Regions from separate parts of the Bacillus cereus group sp. Bce041 genome, predicted to be linked through region 1. Evidence: riboswitches for the same ligand, from Rfam matches in the RefSeq annotation. Region 1 holds a riboswitch; each other region holds the start of a gene.

Region 1 (2,273 bases):
CAATTACCGTTCCTATCATTATTTGTGCCATTCTTTATCGTATTTTTAATGGATGGATTTAAGGGGATACGACAAACGTGGCCTGCGTTATTTGTAGCGGGTAGTTCATTTGCGATTACGCAGTTCATTACAGCGACATTTTTAGGACCAGAACTTCCGGATATTACATCGGCACTTGTAAGTTTAATTAGTTTAGCGCTGTTCTTAAAAGTTTGGCAGCCGAAAGAAATTTATCAATCTGGGCAAGCCAATAGTGAAGTAGCAGCAACAACGACAGCGGCATCGATGCCGAAATTAACGTTTGGAAAAGTAGTGAAGGCATGGTCCCCATTTATCGTATTAACGGTTATGGTAGTCATTTGGAGCCAAAGTTTCTTTAAGGCATTATTCACTCCAGGAGGGGCTTTAGAAAGTCTTGTATTTAAGTTTGAAATTCCAGGTCTGCATAATCTAGTAATGAAAGCAGAGCCAATTGTAAATAAACCAACGCCTTACGAGGCAATTTTGAAGTTTGATGTATTATCGGCAACCGGAACAGCGATTTTAATTGCGTGTATCATTTCCATGTTTATTTTGAAAATGAATGTAAAAGATGCAGTAGTGACATTTAAAGAAACGTTAAGCGAATTAAAAATGCCAATTCTATCTATCGGATTCGTACTAGGGTTTGCATTTATCGCAAACTATTCTGGTCTATCTTCCACGTTAGCGTTAGCATTAGCCGGAACTGGCGGCCTATTCCCGTTCTTCTCACCATTCTTAGGCTGGATTGGCGTATTCCTAACAGGGTCTGATACATCTGCGAATGCACTGTTCTCAAATTTACAAGCCATTACAGCGCAGCAAGTCGGCGTATCTGAAGTGCTTCTCGTTGCAGCAAATACAACAGGCGGTGTAACAGGTAAAATGATTTCCCCACAGTCGATTGCGATCGCTTGTGCAGCGGTTGGTCTTGCTGGAAAAGAATCGGATTTGTTCCGTTTTACAGTGAAGCATAGCTTATTCTTCGTAATTATTGTTGGTATTATAACGTATGTTCAAGCATATTATTTAACGTGGATGATTCCATAAAGAGAAAAAGAAATAACCTTTGCATTTTTCAGATTATCGTGTATGATGGGAAAGTATTGAAAATTAAATCAGTGATAAACTAGGGGTGCCTAACGTATGCGTAGGCTGAGAGAGAAGCGCGTGATCTTCTTAACCCTTTGGACCTGATCTGGCTCGTACCAGCGTAGGGAAGTTAACGGCTTTACATAATGATGTCTTTTATGAGCCAGGTCCTTATTTTTTTATGGACCTGGCTCTTTTTATTTTGGCATGCGCTGGCCATATCTCGTCCTTGTCACGAACAGGGGAGGCAACAAAGGTTATGAAACAGTCTGTTTCAGCTGAGCAAATTGAATTGAAATCGAGTTTACCAGGGAGTAAGAAAGTATATGTGGATGGACCACGAGAAGGCATGAAAGTACCGATGCGTGAGATTGAACAAAGCGAAACAAATGGCGTTCCAAATCCGCCAATTCGTGTGTATGATACGAGCGGCCCTTATACGGATCCTGAGTATAAAGTGGAGTTAGAAAAGGGGATTCCAACGCCGCGCCATTCTTGGATTCTGGGGCGTGGTGATGTAGAAGCATACGAAGGGCGTGAAGTGAAACCAGAGGATGACGGTGTGAAAGTGGCTTCGAAACATACACCTGTTTTCCCGCAGATGGATCGCAAGCCACTTAGAGCAAAGCAAGGTGCAAACGTTACGCAAATGCACTATGCACGTAATGGCATTATTACGTCTGAGATGGAGTATGTTGCGATTCGTGAAGGGGTAGAGCCGGAGTTTGTTCGTAAGGAAATCGCAGAAGGCCGCGCTATTTTACCAGCGAATATTAATCATCCAGAAGCTGAACCGATGATCATCGGGCGTAATTTCCATGTGAAGGTAAACGCGAATATCGGAAACTCAGCTGTATCTTCTTCGATTGCAGAAGAAGTAGAGAAGATGACATGGGCAACGCGCTGGGGTGCAGATACGATTATGGATTTATCTACAGGTAAAAATATTCATACGACGCGTGAGTGGATTATTCGTAACGCGCCTGTACCAGTTGGAACTGTACCGATTTATCAAGCGCTGGAAAAAGTAAACGGAATTGCAGAAGATTTAACGTGGGAAGTATATCGTGATACGTTAATTGAGCAGGCGGAGCAAGGCGTTGATTACTTTACAATTCACGCTGGTGTATTGCTTCGTTACATTCCAATCACGGCAAAGC
Region 2 (2,273 bases), on a different contig from region 1:
GCATTAAGACCGATATACCAGTCAGCTTCTGAACGCGCAACTGCTGAAGCGTATAAATTGTCATAGGCTTTACCTGGTTTTAAATTTGCAAAACCATCTTTAATTGCTTTATCGGTTACAGAAGAAATCCATAAACGTTTGATTGGTTTATTTAGCTTAACTTTATCGATAATCCAGCGTGCGACTAATTCCCCTTCACGTCCAGCGTCTGTTGCTACAATAATTTCATTTACATCTTTTCTAAGTAGCTGACTTTTTACAGCATTAAATTGTTTACCAGTTTGTTTAATAACCGTTAATTTCAAACGCTCAGGTAGCATCGGTAAATCTTCTAAATTCCACTTTTTATATTTCACATCATAACTTTCTGGATCTGCTAATGTAACGAGATGACCTAAAGCCCAAGTTACAATATATTTACTACCTTCAAGATAGCCGTTTCCTTTTTTATCACACTTCAGTACACGAGCAATATCTCGTGCAACGGAAGGTTTTTCAGCGATTACAACGCTTTTTGACATATTAAAAACATCCTTTCAAATTTCCATAAGTTAAATATAGCATACATCTTCTTGAGATTCAGTTTCGCTCCATATTTCAGCTGTTTTTAATGGAGTTAACAAAATCCCAACTGATTAAAGTTTCACTTTATCAGTTGCTTCTATATTAAATAGAAAAGTAAAGAACTTGTTATTTTACTAGAATAAGAGTAGACTTTGAAGTAGAAGAATACTAAACACATGGGAGTTTGTGGATACAAACTGAGAGTATGACTAGTCCGTCATTGACCATTTGAACCTGTTGGATAATGCCAGCGTAGGGAGAGTGTAAAAGCACATGTTCAGGCACTTTGCGTACGCGCAAAGTGCCTTTTTGTGTATCTCCCATAACTATAGTTAGGAGATGAGAAGGATGAATATGAAAGAAATTAGTAAAGTAGTGGATTTGGTGAGAGAATCTAATCCGCTTGTTCATAATATTACAAATGTTGTTGTAACAAATTTTACAGCTAACGGTTTGTTAGCGTTAGGGGCATCGCCTGTAATGGCGTATGCAAAAGAAGAAGTGGCAGAAATGGCTAGCATTGCTGGAGCGTTAGTATTAAATATGGGAACACTTCGTCCTGAAGAAGTAGAAGCGATGTTACTTGCCGGTAAATCAGCAAATGTGAACAATGTACCAGTACTGTTTGATCCAGTTGGTGCAGGAGCAACATCGTATCGAACAGAAGTTGCGAGACATATTCCGGCTGAAATTGAATTAGCGAGTATTCGCGGAAATGCAGCTGAAATAGCGAACGTTATTAATGAGAGATGGGAAATTAAAGGGGTAGACGCTGGTGCTGGAAATGGTAATGTCGTAAGTATTGCAAAGCAGGCAGCAGATGAACTAAATACAGTTGCAGTAATTACTGGAGAAGAAGATGTTGTTACAGATGGAGAGAGAACGATTGTTATTCGAAATGGTCACTCTATTTTAACGAAAGTTACGGGAACTGGTTGTTTACTAACTTCTGTAATAGGAGCATTTGTAGCAGTGGAAAAAGATTATGTAAAAGCAGCAGTAGCAGCATTAACGTTTTATGGTGTAGCTTCGGAACTGGCAGCTGCTAAGACCGTGGAAAAGGGACCTGGTAGTTTCCAAATTGAATTTTTAAATCAGTTAGCGAATACTACTTCTGGTGATATTGAGAAGTATGGAAAGATTGAGGAGTTAGAGTAAGAGGGAGTGAAAGAAATGGCACGCATTGAAATAGATAAAATGTCTAAGCTATTGCAAGTGTATTTTATTATGGGAAGTAATAACTGCACGAGGGATCCTTTAGCTGTATTGAAAGAAGCGTTAGATGGTGGAGTGACAATTTTTCAGTTTCGCGAGAAGGGGGAAGGTTCTTTAATCGGAGAAGATAGAGTGCGCTTTGCAAAAGAATTGCAGACGCTTTGTAAGGAATATAGTGTTCCTTTCATTGTAAATGATGATGTAGAATTAGCCATTGAATTAGATGCAGATGGTGTTCATGTAGGACAAGATGATGAAGGAATTACATCTGTTCGTGAAAAAATGGGAGATAAAATTATCGGTGTATCTGCTCATACAATTAAAGAAGCACGCTTTGCAATCGAAAATGGAGCAGATTATTTAGGCGTTGGACCTATTTTCCCAACAAGTACGAAAAAAGATACGAAAGCGGTTCAAGGAACGAAAGGATTAGCTTATTTTAGAGAACAAGGAATTACAGTGCCAATCGTTGGTATTGGTGGGATTACAATTGA
Region 3 (2,273 bases), on a different contig from region 1:
AAAAAGAGTATTATTTTCAGGCAATGGAGAGAGAAGTAGACAAAATGGATACGTTAATTTTGGATATGCTTGAGTTAGCTAAATTTGAATCTGGTACATATAAAATGAAAAAAGATTCGTTTTATATTGATACAGTAATTGAAGGTATATGTGAACATCTATCTGTGGAAATAGAGAAAAAAGAACTTCATATTCATAAAAATATAAGTTCATTTGAAGTGATTGCAAATCAAGGCCGGATTGAACAAGTCATCGTGAACTTCATTACGAATGCTATACGATATACACCAAATAAAGAGGATATTATTATTTCTACAATAGATGAGAAGAATCGTATAAAAGTGTGCATTGAAAATAAAGGTACTCATATTGAAGAAGAGCAATTAGATAAAATTTGGGATCGTTTTTATCGCGTGGATACAGCTCGTCAGCGTTCACAAGGTGGGACGGGGCTTGGGCTTGCTATTTCAAAGAATATTTTAGAACTACATGATGCTGAATATGGGGCAGAAAATACAGAAGATGGTGTATTATTTTATTTCTATTTACCGAAAAAAGCGTAGACAATATGATCTATGCTTTTTTAATTTATTTTCATATTATCTTTACCTAATCTTTATTTTTAATCAGTATAATTTGTTTAGAATATGAGGTTATGTAAGGAGTCGATGAACCGTGCATAGCAATTGGCTAAGTATAATGGTATTTATTTTCTTTTGCGCATTTATTGTATTTTTAATTGATATTACGATATGAAAAAAGAGCGCTCATTAAGCGCCCTTTTTTTGTGTATTCATTTGATAAGCACTGATGCTTTTGAATAATCGTGGTGAAGTGATAAATAAAAATATAAGTAAAACGGTACATAAAATAAAAGAACCAAGCATTGTACTTCCATTTACGATTAATGAATATAACACAGCTGATTGACCTTTCGGCGCATATTGTCCCCAGAAAATAATGCCGGCAATAAAGTGGCAGAAATAGCGAGCAAAGCTACCGATAAATGTAGCAAGGATAATATAAGCAAGGACTTTCTTACCCTGATTTTGTTTTGATGAATGTTTGTCTTTATGGTTACCTAAATTTGATTGTTCTAAGCTATTTTCATTGGATGTTAAAAGTGCTTTTTGAATTGGACGATAGAATAAGCCAGCAAATCCGATAAAAGCAAAGGCAATGAAGTACTCAATGAATGCTTGAACAGGTGTTAAAATATAAGCATCTCCCACGACAATTTGTAATAGTCCCCAAACTAAACCGCCTAAGAAAGCTGATTTAAAGCCCCAGCGGTAAGCAATAATAAAAATAGGAATCATAGCGAATGAGATAGAACCGCCTGTTGGAAGTTTAAGTGATAATGGTAAAATATCGATAATCATGGCGAAGGCTGCAAGAATAGCAGATTCGATCATCGCTTGTAAATTGGTGTTACGCATGTTGTCTCCCCCTAAATCCAAGTTGTACAAAAAAGAATAGATATCATAGGAGGATACGAAATACGTAAATAAAAATGAGGTATGTATTTCGGACGTTTGCACAATCCCTGCGTTAGCATTAACTAACAGGTTCGAAGGGTCGGAACGAAGTGTTCCCTCTCAGCGGCATGGCTCCCCCAGTGATAACGAAATTCTTTATTTGTTATTGTTTATTGTAAGCGAAATGGATGAGAATGGCAAACGAATACAGTATGACAATAATTGAAATAGAATTGTAGCGAAATGTTAATAAATATGAAGCAAAAGGGTATAGTACAAGAGAAATTGGGTGTGGTATAATTTTTTTGAAAATAATTATCATTCTCTTCTGAGGGGGAAGGTTATGAGCTTAGTAGATATTAAAATTGGAGAGAAAGTGTTAGTAAAAAGTATTCAGTCTTTAGATCAGCTATTAAAGCGTAGACTAGCTGCTTTCGGTCTTGCTGAAGGAAGCGAACTTCGCCTGAAACAGAAAGCGATGTTCAAAGGTCCTTGTACATTGGAGTGTCGTGGACAGTTAATTAGTATTCGTCATTGTGACGCGAAAATGATAAAGGTGGAATTAGCGTGAATAAGGTAGCTTTGCTAGGGAATCCGAATACAGGGAAGACATCATTATTTAATGCGCTTACTGGTTCTTATGAATACGTAGGAAACTGGAGCGGTGTAACAGTAGAAAAGAAGGTTGGTAAATTAAAAGATAGACAAGGAACATTAATTGATTTGCCAGGTGTGTATGATTTAAATCCAGTTTCACGTGATGAAGGTGTTGTAACAAACTTTCTATTAACAGAA

What was found. Region 1 has a riboswitch for thiamine pyrophosphate ahead of thiC (phosphomethylpyrimidine synthase ThiC). Riboswitches for the same ligand answer to the same signal wherever they lie in the genome.
Positions count from the first base shown of each region.
Region 2: linked by a shared signal. The riboswitch ahead of thiM (hydroxyethylthiazole kinase) and the one ahead of thiC (phosphomethylpyrimidine synthase ThiC) in region 1 are both predicted to bind thiamine pyrophosphate.
Region 3: linked by a shared signal. The riboswitch ahead of thiT (energy-coupled thiamine transporter ThiT) and the one ahead of thiC (phosphomethylpyrimidine synthase ThiC) in region 1 are both predicted to bind thiamine pyrophosphate.

Region 1 covers NZ_JBQXON010000006.1:40,513-42,785, forward strand. Annotated here, with positions in the region: gene lldP (L-lactate permease) at 1-1,071, shown strand, start outside; TPP riboswitch at 1,143-1,258, shown strand; gene thiC (phosphomethylpyrimidine synthase ThiC) at 1,373-2,273, shown strand, end outside.
Region 2 covers NZ_JBQXON010000007.1:104,358-106,630, reverse strand. Annotated here, with positions in the region: gene topB (DNA topoisomerase III) at 1-521, opposite strand, end outside; TPP riboswitch at 731-840, shown strand; gene thiM (hydroxyethylthiazole kinase) at 913-1,722, shown strand; gene thiE (thiamine phosphate synthase) at 1,738-2,273, shown strand, end outside.
Region 3 covers NZ_JBQXON010000001.1:1,042,278-1,044,550, reverse strand. Annotated here, with positions in the region: gene ACUN13_RS05525 (sensor histidine kinase) at 1-563, shown strand, start outside; gene thiT (energy-coupled thiamine transporter ThiT) at 771-1,439, opposite strand; TPP riboswitch at 1,526-1,627, opposite strand; gene ACUN13_RS05515 (FeoA family protein) at 1,822-2,049, shown strand; gene feoB (ferrous iron transport protein B) at 2,046-2,273, shown strand, end outside.